4 regions of the Shewanella carassii genome follow, and region 4 is predicted to be linked to each of the others. Evidence: predicted binding sites of a transcription regulator. Region 4 holds the regulator's gene; each other region holds the start of a gene.

Region 1 (3,156 bases), 1.3 Mb from region 4:
TGTACGTTATAAAAGTAGACATAATGCTGGCTTTCACTTTGGATTTGGTGCGCAATAACCCAAGCGGGCGAATAAGCCGACTCTCCTCTGGCTATCGCCTTGCGGTCCAGCAAACCTGCTAGCGCCGAGAGCTGGCGCTCACTGGTCAACATAAGCTCATACAGGTAGCTGCTTTCCAGAGTAGTAAGTAATTACTGATACCCCTGCATTCGCATCTGAACATAATTTCTGTAGTGAACTGTGACATATACCAGGCTCAGCAATAAGGTAAATATCCCCAACCATAAAAAGAGCTTGGTCAACAGGTAAAGGTGCGTTGAGGTTTGTTTGGCAGTAGGCATGATAAAACAACACGTTTTTCAGACATCTTAGACAAGAAAAACTTATCGATGATTGATTAAAATCATATTTATCATTTTGAAAACAACAAACAACAAACAATCGAGATCCGTCTCACCTTATAATTAATCCTTTTAAATCATAACCTTATAGATACAATTTGATACAAGTTTTTTGCCGACCCACTATTGACAGTAGAGCTTTTACAGAAAGTGAATATTCGATGCTAAAAAGCCAGATCCAACTGCTGCAGAGTTTCCTCTGCCGGTGAGTGGCTGTCATCCTGGCTGACCAGCCCGGCCGCCACCCCCAGCAGACGGATGCCACGGCCGTTGGCTCTTTGCAATGCCTGGGTCAGCAAGTCATCCAGCAGGCGCACAGATAACTCACTCGAGCGGGTTTCTATGGTGGTCTGTTTAAAGTCACTGAACTTGAGTTTGACCACCAGCTTATGAATTTGCCTGTCTTTGGCTCCGCGCTCCAGACGGCGGGCCAGCTCCTGCACCAACTGTGGCATTACCTGGCGACACTGAGCCAGAGTATGAATATCCTCTGCCAGCGTAGTTTCTACCCCAACAGACTTGCGCTCTCGGTTGATGGTCAGTTCACGCTCGTCGATACCCTTAGCCCTTTCATAAAGTAAGCTACCAAACTTTCCAAACCGCTGTTGCAACGTAGCCAGCGGCACCTTTTGTACATCCGCGCAGGTATGTAGCCCCATGTCGGCCAGCTTCTGGGCGGTGACCTTACCGACGCCGGGGATCTTGATAAGCGGCAGGGTTTTAACGAACTCAGGCAGCGCCTGTGGTGTTATCACATACTGACCGTTGGGCTTGTTGAGATCCGATGCCACCTTGGCGAGAAACTTCACCGGGGCGATACCCGCCGAGGCCGTCAGGCCGGTTTCCGCCAAGATATCGGCGCGAATAGCCTCGGCAATGAGGGTGGCCGAGCCTTGGTATAATGAGCTATCGGATACATCCAGGTAGGCTTCATCCAGCGACAGAGGTTCAATCAGTGAGGTATAACGGGCGAAGATGGCCCGGATCTCTGCCGAGACCTCCTTATACACAGACATGCGTCCGGGGATCAGCAACAGCTCCGGGCAAAGTTTTAACGCATAGGCCGAGGCCATGGCAGAGCGAACGCCAAATTTACGCGCCTCATAATTGCAGGTGCTTATCACCCCGCGTCTGTCACTGCTGCCGCCTACGGCCAGAGGTCGGCCACGATATTCTGGAAAATCACGCATCTCCACCGCGGCATAATAGCAGTCCATGTCGATATGTATGATCTTTCTCAAGCTTGCTTTCCGGATCTCAAAGGGCTCGGTCGAGCCGGACACAAACAGAGTACTGTATAAAAACACAGTTAACAAGCCAGGGCAACGAAAAAGCAGATCAATCGAGATCAGAAAAGGAGAGCAGGAGCTCTACTTAATGGATTTAAAGCTCGTCTTAATCGATGCAGAACTGGGCTATGTTACGCCCCAGAGCCGTGGCCAACTGTTGGAATGCCGGCATCTGTTATGACAGTTCTTCTCTTCGCTGACGCTCAGGGATTCATCACGGCGGCCACTATAGACAACAACAACGCCAGGGCACCAATGATAGCCAATACAAGTTGCAAACTGAGGGAATGCCTTACCTGCTCCATTGCGAGTCCTATTTGTTATATTTTTATTTAAGGAACCCAGCAATGTATCAGAATTTATTAATTAACCTGAGTGTTAAATGATAGGGAACAAATAGTTTTTAGCTAATGCCATACACCACAGGAGCCGCAATAGCGGCTCCTGTGGTGACGGCTTTGATAACGTTACATCTTAGACTGGATGTAATTCTGAAGCCCAACCTTGCCAATAAGGCCCAGCTGTTTCTCCAGCCAATACATGTGATCGTCTTCGGTTTCTTCCAGCAATAGCTCCAACAACTCCCGGCTCTGATAGTCTTTGAGTTGCTCACACAAGGTGATAGCTTCTCTCAAGTTGGCGGCAACCTTGTATTCATATTGCAAGTCGTTGTGCAGCATCTCCTGCACATTCTTGCCTATGGTGAGGGCGTCGCGACTGGCAACATCCGGAGTGCCTTCCAGAAACAGGATCCGTGCAATCAACTTGGCGGCATGCTCTCTTTCATCGTCCGACTCATGCTTGATCCGCTCATAGAGCTCATTCAGCCCCCAGTCTTCATACATATGGGCATGCACGAAGTACTGATCCATTGCCGACAGTTCCCCGGTCAGCAGCTTGTTGAGCACATCTATGACTTGCTGATGGCCTTTCATACCTGTCTCCTTATTCTTTCTCAATCTGTGACTGCAGATAGTTAGCCAGTCCGGTCAGGCTTATCAGCTCAAACTGAGCTTCCAGCCAATCCAGGTGTTCCTCTTCATCTTCCAGCAGATCCTTGAGGATATCGCGACTGACATAATCACGCTCAGTCTCACACAGGGCAATGGCATCTCGCAGCACTGTCAGTTGCTCTTCCAGCATCTGTTTGTCACAGGCCAGCATCTCTTCGCTGTGTTCACCTATGCGTAACTTGTCCAACTGTTGCAAGTTGGGTAGGCCTTCGAGAAACAACACCCGCTCGATAAGCTTATCGGCGTGTTTCATATCCTGAATCGATTTCTTGTAGGCTTTGTGGTTGAGTCCTTCCAGGCCCCAGTTCTTGAACATGCGGGCATGAAGGAAGTACTGATTGATGGCTGTCAGCTCACAGGTCAACACCTTGTTGAGCTGGGATACCACTTTGGGATGGCCTTTCATTATCTCGTCCTTTAGCTTTGATTAAACTTGATCCAAGTCAATGTTTT
Region 2 (3,156 bases), 250 kb from region 4:
CAGCTGGTGGGGATGAAAACCCTGGCTGATGCCTTTCTCTCTCAGCCCCAGGCGCTGATGTACGCCGAATCTGTGTTGCTCATCTATGATGATCAACGCCAGCTTGTGAAACTGTACCTGCTCTTGAAAGATGGCGTGGGTGCCTATCACCATGTGGGCACTGCCGGAGGCGATATCCTCCAGCGACTGGGCCCTGGCCTTACCCTTGAGCTTACCCGCCAGCCAACCGACCTTGAGCCCCAATGGCTCCAGCCATTGGCTGAAATTAATCGCATGTTGCTCGGCCAACAGCTCAGTGGGCGCCATCATGGCCACCTGATAACCGTTTTCTATCGCCTGCAGCGCCGCCATGGCCGCCACCAAGGTCTTGCCCGAGCCGACATCGCCCTGAACCAGGCGCATCATGGGTTGCGGCTTTTCAATATCGCGGCCGATATCTGCCACCACTCGCTGTTGCGCTCCCGTAGGTTTAAAGGGCAAGGCGGCGAGGAAAGGATTGAGCAAAGCGCCGGTGGCGGGCAAAGGCACGGCTTTGTCATGATTACTGCGCTCTCTGAGCTTGAGCATAGACAGGTTATGCGCCAGCAACTCTTCCTGCACCAGGCGTTGCTGCGCCGGGTGTTGCCCCTGTTCCAAGCGATAGATATCGACATCTGCCGGGGGCCTATGCAGGGTGCGCACCGCCTGGGCCAGGCTTTGCTGATTGGGGCGCAGAGCCTCGGGCAGCAACTCTTGCAGTCCGTCCTCCTGCAGCAGGCTTAGAGCCTGCTCGGTCAATTTCATCCAGCTGGCCTGTTTGAGTCCTTCAGTGGTGGGGTAGATGGGCGTCAGGGTTTCGCTGAGGTTAGGCGGTTCGTCGCCCTTGAGTATCTTGTAATCCGGATGAATGATCTCGGCCTGATGATTACCTCGGCGCACTTCGCCGTAGGCTCTAATGGTCAGCCCTTGTTGCATGGCATTGCGCTGGGCGGCAGAGAAATTGAAGAACCTCAGGGTCATGGTGCCGCTGTCATCACGGACATTGCAGATCAACATGCGCTTGCGGCCATTGATGATCTGGCTGGATTGAATTTCGGCTTCTATGGTGCCGTAGCTGCCGGGTGTGAGGCTGGCTATGGGATAGATGCGGGTTCTGTCTTCGTAGCGCAGCGGCAGGTGGAACAGCAGATCCTGTACCGTGTTGATTCCGAGCTTGTGCAGTTTCTCAGCCATTTTAGCGGCTACGCCCTTGAGCTCGGTGATAGCAATAAGATCCAGTCTCTGCAAACCTTTAGCACCGGATTACTGTGAATTTATACATATACTATCAGAGAAATAGCCCTTGGCAATGCGTTGCTTTTATCGGCTGGATAAAGTGTGGCGTAATGGTGGCAGGGCTTCTGCTGGGATGTGATGAAGGTACGGCAAAAGCCCTGGGGCGGATTATTCTACCGTCGCCGCCAGTTTAACAGGGTGACCAAGGGCTTTATCAGTAGCTGAACACTACCGATGACAAACAGCCAGGCGCCGATAAGAGTGTGAACATCGGTGAGAAAAAAGAAGCTGCCCAGTAGAAAACAGAGCGCGACTATCAGGTCGCTGAGGGTATTGAACAAGGCGTGTTTGGGAAGAGGGGTGGCGGGGGCTTTGATATCTTGCTCGGCAAAATATCGCTGCTTACTGTCGATCATGGTTCCTTCTTGGTAGTTATGATTTGCCGCGATACCTTAACGCTGCCACCTTCAGGGTGCAAATCTAATTCTCTGTTTTAATAAAATAAATATATCAACATAATCATTGGATTAAGTTAATAGCTGGCCCCTTTGGTTCGGCAGGTTTGGCTAAAGCGTAGCGTAACTTAACGGCCCAGGCCTGAACCTTGGGTAACAGTTATTTCACCGTTAAAGCCTATCAGTTCGGCGAGGGTTTGTGCGTAGGCTCTGGCCTTGTCTGTGGCCTGTTTTTGAGGTTTGAACAGGCCAAAACCGAGTCGCTCACGCTCAGCAAAACAGAGTACCACGCTGACACTTATGAGCTCTTCGTCAGTTAGGTGTTCAAGCATGTGACTTCTGAATCTTTCGTTATAGGTATTGCGTTGCAGCTCTATGCGGCAGAGTTGACTGAGAGGCTTGCTTTTTCCGCCCTGGAAGAAGCAACCCTGTTGCAGATCCAAAGTTACGGGTTTGAGCAAGCGGTAGAGGTTCAGGCCCATGATGATGCCGCTGAGCCCCAACACTATGGCTATGATGGCAGCCGTAAACCAAGTGTCCTGTCTGGCGGGGTTCAACACCAGTACTCCCAACATTCCGGCAAGCATCAATAGTAGTCCCCAAAGTGCGTATTTCAGTTGCGTTTGCCTGCTGCGCCAGACGAGTTTCAATTTGCCCGGCTCGGCTTTGAGCTCTGTCATCAGCATATGCTGCTGATATTGGCAGAGCCTGGCCTGCTGTGGATTTTTGGTCATAAAATGGTCACCATGAAATCAGTCGTTTGTCGTAAAACCCAGTGCTCAAACCAGCAGGCTCGAGTGAGCCGCTATCAGTTGCCAGCCGCTTGTCCTGTGCAGCCAAACCCGGGTAAAGCGAAAACGACCGTTGGCCGGTGCTTTGGCATAGCTGCCCTGAATATTCACCTCCGCCGATACTATCGCAGTCCCCTGATGCAGTCGTATCTCTTCGGTTAGAGTGTCTATCCGAGTGATATTGAGCAGGCCTGAGCTGTGGGCATGCAGATCCTCTGCTTTGCCGAGCACTTGTCCCAGGTGATTGGTGAATATCAGTTGAGGCGACAACAGTCTATCCAGCAAATTGATATCCGAATTCAACATGGCACTACGCAGTTGGCTTTCCAGTTGCTGAATCTCTGTGATGTGATTCATGGTTATTCCCAAGGTCTGATGACTGGCGGCAAAGACGCAAGAAGGTTTAAAAAATACTGACTTTGGCACACTTGCCACAGTACCAGGAGTTCTGCCATTGATTCAGCGCCGCCTGGTATTGCTGCATCGACTTTCGCCCTCCCAAGTAATTTTTCCACAGCCAATCGGCGCTCAGGATCAGAGTAAAACAGGAGACAAAAAAGCACAGCACTCCCAGCCAAAAACTGCTCCAGTTGCTGCCTGCCTGAACCCCCAGGTAGCCGCCCAAGAGTAGTCCGGGGAAAGCCGCCAGAAATAGC
Region 3 (3,156 bases), 1.5 Mb from region 4:
AGTTGAGGCTGTCGGCCCGCTCGGCAAAGTTGCTCAGTACATCCAACTCGGCCGCCGCCATGGCAAAGGCCTGCAACTCGCTGAGCTTGGGCAGCAGGAGATCGAACAGCTCGTCCCAAAGCTGCTTTTCCAGTGCCAGCGCCTTGCCCTGACTGGAGAGTACTTTCTCTTCATACTCTTTCAGTTCTGGGATGATATAGCGCTCGGTGTTTTTCAATGTCTGGCGTCTTTGATAGCTCAGGGGCACCAGCGCCGACTGGCCGCGGGAAACTTCGATATAGTAGCCGTGTACCCGGTTGAAACCGACTTTCAGGGTGGCTATTCCCGTTTGCTCTTTTTCCCTGACTTCCAACTGTTGCAGATAGTCACTGGCGCCTTCACTAAGGCGGCGCCATTCATCCAGTTCGGCATGATAACCATCGCGGATCACGCCGCCATCACGAATCAGTACCGGTGGGTTGTCGACAATGGCCCGCTCCAGCAGAGCGAGTTCTTCAGGGAATTCACTGAGCTGGTGTTTCAAACGGCCAAGCTCGGGGCTTTGGGTGTTTGCCAATAGTTGCTGCAGTTGCGGCAACAGCGCCAGCGCTTGTCGCAGACGGGCAAAGTCTCTCGGGCGGGCGCTTCTCAGAGCCAGGCGCGCCATGATCCGCTCCACATCACCGAGCGCCTTGAGGTCGTCATGCAACGGCTCGAACAGGCCGCTGGCAATCAACTCCGCCACCGCGGTTTGCCGCAGGCCTATCTGTTGATGATCTCTGAGTGGCTGATGGATCCAGCGCTGTAACATCCTGCTACCCATGGGGGTCGCGGTTGCATCCAGCACCGAAGCCAGAGTATTGTCCCGGCCACCGGCAAGATTCACCGTCAGTTCCAGATTCCGCCGGGTGGCGGCATCCAACACTATGCTGTCGCTCTGGTTAAAGCGGGTAATGGCATTGATATGGGGCAAGGCGGTGCGCTGGGTATCTTTGACATACTGCATCAGGCAGCCGGCGGCCTGCAGTGACAGCCTGGCGTCTGTTATGCCAAAACCACGCAAATCTTTGGTGCCAAACTGATCCAGCAACAATCGCATGCTGGTATCCAAGTCAAACTCCCACTCGGGACGACGGCGTTTGCCCTTGATGCCGGCAATCAGGCTTTGTTGGGAAAAGTCTTCGCTGTAGAGCAGTTCGGCCGGTTTGGTGCGTTGCAGCTCGGCCTCTAATGATTCAAGGGTGGTTAGCTCGGCAATCACAAAACGGCCGGAGGCCACATCCAAGGTGGCGTAGCCAAAACCGTTCTTGCCTTCGTAGACGGCGGCCAGCAAGTTATCCTGACGCTCTTGCAGCAGCGCTTCATCGGTGAGAGTTCCGGGAGTCACTATGCGCACCACTTTGCGCTCGACCGGCCCTTTGGACGTGGCCGGGTCACCAATCTGTTCACAGATGGCAACCGACTCACCGAGCTGCACCAGCTTGGCGAGATAACCTTCCACCGCATGATAGGGAATACCCGCCATAGGAATAGGATCGCCGCCACTCTTGCCCCTGGCAGTTAGTGAGATACCCAAGAGCTCGGAGGCTTTTTTGGCATCATCATAAAACAGCTCGTAAAAGTCCCCCATGCGATAAAACAGCAGCATTTCGGCATGCTGCGCCTTCATCGACAGATACTGGCGCATCATAGGGGTGTGTTTTTCCAAATCCGGGTTATCCATAGGCGTGATCACTGCATTCATGGGAGCTTTCAGATGTATCCTTGACTGTGTTTCCAAGAGCGGTTGCCCTTTTGACAATGGCGCCAATAGTATCAGTTATTCATCACTGAACCAGTCGTGGGCGGGGAAATTTTATGCTTTCGGTCACAAGTGATTGATCCGCAAGCGGCCTTTAAATAAATTATCACCAGCACTTGATACTGTATGATTGTACAGTATACTAGGTGGCAGATTGGTTTTGACGCCAAAGCTCTTAAAAGGAGCGGCAACATAGATTTCAGGCGACGCATTGCGCCGCAATCAAGAGGGAACAGGAATGAAAATAGATCCAAACAAAGAGAAGGCGCTTAACGCAGTTCTGGGACAGATAGAGAAGCAGTTCGGTAAAGGTTCTATCATGAAGCTGGGTGAAGACAGAACCATGGATGTCGAAACCATCTCTACCGGTTCACTTTCTCTGGACGTGGCCCTGGGGGCCGGCGGTCTGCCAATGGGCCGTATTGTTGAGATCTATGGTCCTGAATCTTCTGGTAAAACAACCCTGACACTGGAAGTGATTGCCGCGGCGCAGCGTGAAGGCAAAGTGTGTGCCTTTATCGATGCCGAACACGCACTGGATCCTATCTACGCCAAGAAGCTGGGCGTGGATATCGATAACCTCCTGTGTTCTCAACCTGATACTGGTGAACAGGCGCTGGAGATCTGTGATGCGCTGACTCGCAGTGGCGCCGTTGATGTCATCATTGTTGACTCAGTGGCGGCTCTGACTCCCAAGGCTGAAATCGAAGGTGAAATCGGTGATTCTCACATGGGTCTGGCGGCCCGAATGATGAGTCAGGCAATGCGTAAGCTGGCCGGTAACCTCAAGCAGTCCAATACTCTGCTTATCTTCATCAACCAGATCCGGATGAAGATAGGGGTCATGTTTGGTAACCCTGAAACCACCACAGGTGGTAACGCCCTTAAGTTCTACGCCTCCGTTCGTCTCGATATCCGCCGTACTGGCGCTATCAAAGAGGGCGACGAGGTTGTTGGTAACGAAACTCGGGTTAAAGTGGTTAAGAACAAGATTGCCGCCCCCTTCAAACAAGCCGACTTCCAAATTCTCTATGGTCAGGGGATCAACCGTACTGGTGAGTTGGTTGACCTGGGTGTAGCCCACAAGCTGGTGGAAAAATCCGGCGCCTGGTATAGCTACAAAGGTGACAAGATAGGTCAAGGCCGCGCCAATGCCGGTAAGTTCCTTAAGGAAAATCCTGAAGTGGCAGCCGAAATCGAAGCGGCACTGCGCGCCAAACTGCTTAGCAAAGCAGAAGCAGCCCCTGCCAGCGCCGAGACAGGTGAAGGCAATGTCGATCTGGAAACCGGAGAAGTCTTCTGAGCCAGTCGGTAATGGATGTTGCGGTCGCGCTATTGGCGCGCCGCGACTATGGCCGCGAGCAACTCAAGAGCCG
Region 4 (3,156 bases):
CGGTACGGGAACGGCCGCCTTCGGTGAAATATTCGACCGAATAGCCTTTGGCAAACAGCTGATCGAGATACTCACGGAACACGGCGGTATAGAGTTTATTACCATTGAAACTGCGGCGGATAAAGAAGGCACCACCACGGCGGAACATGGGTCCGGCGGGCCAGAAGTTCAAGTTAATACCGGCGGCGATATGGGGCGGAACCATGCCCTGAAAATAGAGGATATAGGAAAGCAGCAGGTAATCCATATGGCTGCGATGACAAGGTACATAAACTATCTCATGGCCATCGTGATGCAGTTGGCGTATCTGCTCGGCGCCCTTGATGTTAATCCCCTTATAGAGCTTGTTCCATAACCAGGTAAGGATCCGCTGGGCAATACGCACCAGACTGTCAGAATAGTGGGCGGCAATCTCATCGAGATATTCCTCTGCCATTTCCCTGGCTCTGGCCTCGGGGATCTTCTTGGCTGCGGCTTCCTCTTTAATAGCCTTTTTAAGAGTTTCTGAACGCAACAGTTCATTGAACAGCGCTTGGCGGTTGGGCAGTAATGGCCCGGTCATCACCTTACGCTGACGGCGGAAATGTACCCTGGCCACTCGCGCCAACTTATGGGCAATAGCCTTATCGGTTCCATGTTCATCGGCCATCAGCCGCAGCGACACGGCATTGGAAAACTGCACAAAGTTGTCGCGCCCCAGAAACAGGATCATTAAAAATTTGCGCAGCCAAGTCGGGCTTTCCCGCTCAAATACGGCGGCGCGCATGCTGTCATCTTCCTTGCCTGGAGTGCGGCCCCAATAGAGACTCACGGGCACCAACTGAATGTCCAGTTGTGGATTGGTCTGATGCAAATGAAGCAAGGAGGTAAAACAGCTGAGAAAAGGCTTATTACTCTTACGCTTGCCAAACAGAGGCTTAGCTCCTTCCAGACAGACGACTCTGGGGACGGTAATATCATCGACCTTGAGCGCCTCATAAGGACAAGGCAGGCCAAACTTACGGGTGACTTCCGCCAGCGCAGCAATATCACTGACAGATTCCGTCTTCATGACATAGGCCATCGGCTTAGCCGGATCCAAGTTTAAATCTGCGAAAGGATCCTGAGGCACCACTATGGTGTGCACGAGTTTACTTTGGATCCAACGAAGGGATTTAAACCAGAATGAATCTTGTTTGGACATGTTCTTTCAGAGTCTGGGTCGCAATCAATAGCTCAATAGAATACCAGAATTTCCTGAACCTTAGCTAGGAAAGCTGCGAACCGGCCCCGGCAAGCCTTATGTCAGAGATCTGGAGCCCAGGTCTATCTGATGCCGGAGCCGCTCTCTAACCTATTTATGCCACGGCTAAAAAATCTCAACACTGGTTAATACTTGCACTAAAAAAAATACTGTATATACTGACAGGTACTGTATGAAAAAACAGGAATCATCATGAGACCACTGACACCGCGCCAGGCACAGATTCTGGAACTGATTAAACGCAATATAGCCGATACCGGCATGCCACCAACCCGGGCCGAAATTGCTACCCGGTTAGGCTTCAAGAGCGCCAACGCCGCCGAAGAACACCTCAAGGCGCTGGCCAAGAAAGGCTGTATTGAGATCATACCAGGCACCTCTCGCGGCATTCGTCTACCTCATGATGATCAAGCCGAGTCAGAAACCGGCCTCCCGCTAATAGGTCAGGTCGCCGCCGGTGAACCCATACTGGCACAGGAACATGTAGAACAGTATTACCAGGTCGACCCTAGTATGTTCCATCCCAATGCCGACTTCCTGCTGCGGGTGCGCGGCGACAGCATGAAGAATATAGGCATTCTCGAAGGTGATCTTCTGGCGGTTCATAAGGTACAGGAAGCCCGTAACGGTCAAGTCGTAGTGGCCAGGGTTGAAGATGACGTAACGGTAAAACGCTTTGAAAAGAAAGGTAATGTAGTTTATCTACATGCTGAGAATGAAGCTTACTCCCCAATCAAAGTCGACCTGACTTTCCAGCCATTGACCATTGAAGGACTGGCGGTAGGGATAATACGCAATGGAGACTGGCTATGAGCATAATGACTGGCAACGCCCCGAGACACCCAGGCCTATGGACAGATACCAATATCACCGGTAACCAACCTTGTCCGCATACAGGCATCTCCAGCCTGGCCAGCCACAGTCAAGGACGCCAGGAATTATTACGCCTCTGCCCTCAATTGGCGCAACTGAGCCAACAGGGGCGCTGGATAGTCTTGATTAACGCCCCGGCCAGCATAGGTTACAAGGAAACCTTAGCGAGGGCCGGTGTTAGAATGGATAGAGTGCTCTTGGTGCGCACCAAGGATGAGGTTGAAGCCTTGTGGGCAACGGAAAGAGCCCTGACCAACGGCACTTCCAGTGCAGTGATCAGTTGGATTGATAGCCTGGATGCCCGTGATAACCGCCGATTGCAACTGGTCGCCCGTAACGCCAGAGCCATGGGCATAGTGTTGGAAACCGGCCCCCTGACTAAGGAGATGGAGAGCCGTCTCAGTGAGCTGACTCGCTCCATCCATTAATATATTCCTTTAAAGGCCATCCTTGAGATGGCCTATTTTCCGCCCCCTCTTGACGTAATCGCTTACCTGTAAACCGCGCGGGCTCGGCTTTCGCGCGGTATGAACCTAAGAATTTATAGATGTTTTTTTTCATATAGTTAGAAAACATCGTGATCTTGATCAATATTTAATCTACAAATATTGTAAGAACAACGATTGTGTTACCTCCATGCAATTCGTCGTAGGCTGACCGCCCCATTTCGCTTTATAGCGAGTGCGGCCGCCGCCGGAAATGCTGAGTATATTCAGCGGTAAGTGCAACAGTGGTTACCACCTGTATACCTAGATCTAAGTGAAACCGCCGCCGCACTTTGAAGTCATCGTTGCTTTTTTGGGAACTGAAGAGTTTGCATAGAGCAAAGACTTACTGTGTGACTCTTCTTTGTAGTTGCGAATGCAATTGACAGAGGAGATGTCTTGTGAAGCAATGGCTGTGTGTTTTGCTGACCTTGTTGTGCGTCAGCTTGTTGTCTCCATGCGCCCAGGCAGATATGCCCTTGAATATGACTCAAGGGGTAACTGAGATCAGTGGCAAGGTGTATCACCTGCACATGATCATTCTTTATATCTGCT

What was found. The regulator LexA, encoded in region 4, represses DNA repair genes until DNA is damaged. The targets are predictions, from matches to a motif close to TACTGTATNNNNATACAGTA.
Region 1: a site for LexA is predicted at 1,693-1,712, ahead of dinB (DNA polymerase IV). Genes of this name have one in related genera too.
Region 2: a site for LexA is predicted at 1,283-1,302, ahead of recG (ATP-dependent DNA helicase RecG). Genes of this name have one in related genera too.
Region 3: a site for LexA is predicted at 1,901-1,920, ahead of recA (recombinase RecA). Genes of this name have one in related genera too.

Annotation. Positions count from the first base shown of each region.
Region 1 is NZ_AP024618.1:1,180,082-1,183,237, reverse strand. Features, by position in the region: gene K5621_RS05500 (GGDEF domain-containing protein) at 1-152, opposite strand, end outside; gene dinB (DNA polymerase IV) at 566-1,642, opposite strand; gene bfr (bacterioferritin) at 2,158-2,625, opposite strand; gene bfr (bacterioferritin) at 2,636-3,109, opposite strand.
Region 2 is NZ_AP024618.1:4,115,572-4,118,727, reverse strand. Features, by position in the region: gene recG (ATP-dependent DNA helicase RecG) at 1-1,266, opposite strand, end outside; gene K5621_RS18395 (YrhK family protein) at 1,428-1,670, opposite strand; gene K5621_RS18390 (hypothetical protein) at 1,838-2,443, opposite strand; gene K5621_RS18385 (nuclear transport factor 2 family protein) at 2,489-2,857, opposite strand; gene K5621_RS18380 (hypothetical protein) at 2,904-3,156, opposite strand, start outside.
Region 3 is NZ_AP024618.1:1,389,872-1,393,027, forward strand. Features, by position in the region: gene mutS (DNA mismatch repair protein MutS) at 1-1,702, opposite strand, end outside; gene recA (recombinase RecA) at 2,019-3,083, shown strand; gene K5621_RS06375 (regulatory protein RecX) at 3,095-3,156, shown strand, end outside.
Region 4 is NZ_AP024618.1:4,370,424-4,373,579, forward strand. Features, by position in the region: gene plsB (glycerol-3-phosphate 1-O-acyltransferase PlsB) at 1-1,183, opposite strand, end outside; gene lexA (transcriptional repressor LexA) at 1,436-2,056, shown strand; gene K5621_RS19585 (cell division inhibitor SulA) at 2,053-2,544, shown strand; partial or broken gene coxB (cytochrome c oxidase subunit II) at 3,003-3,156, shown strand, end outside.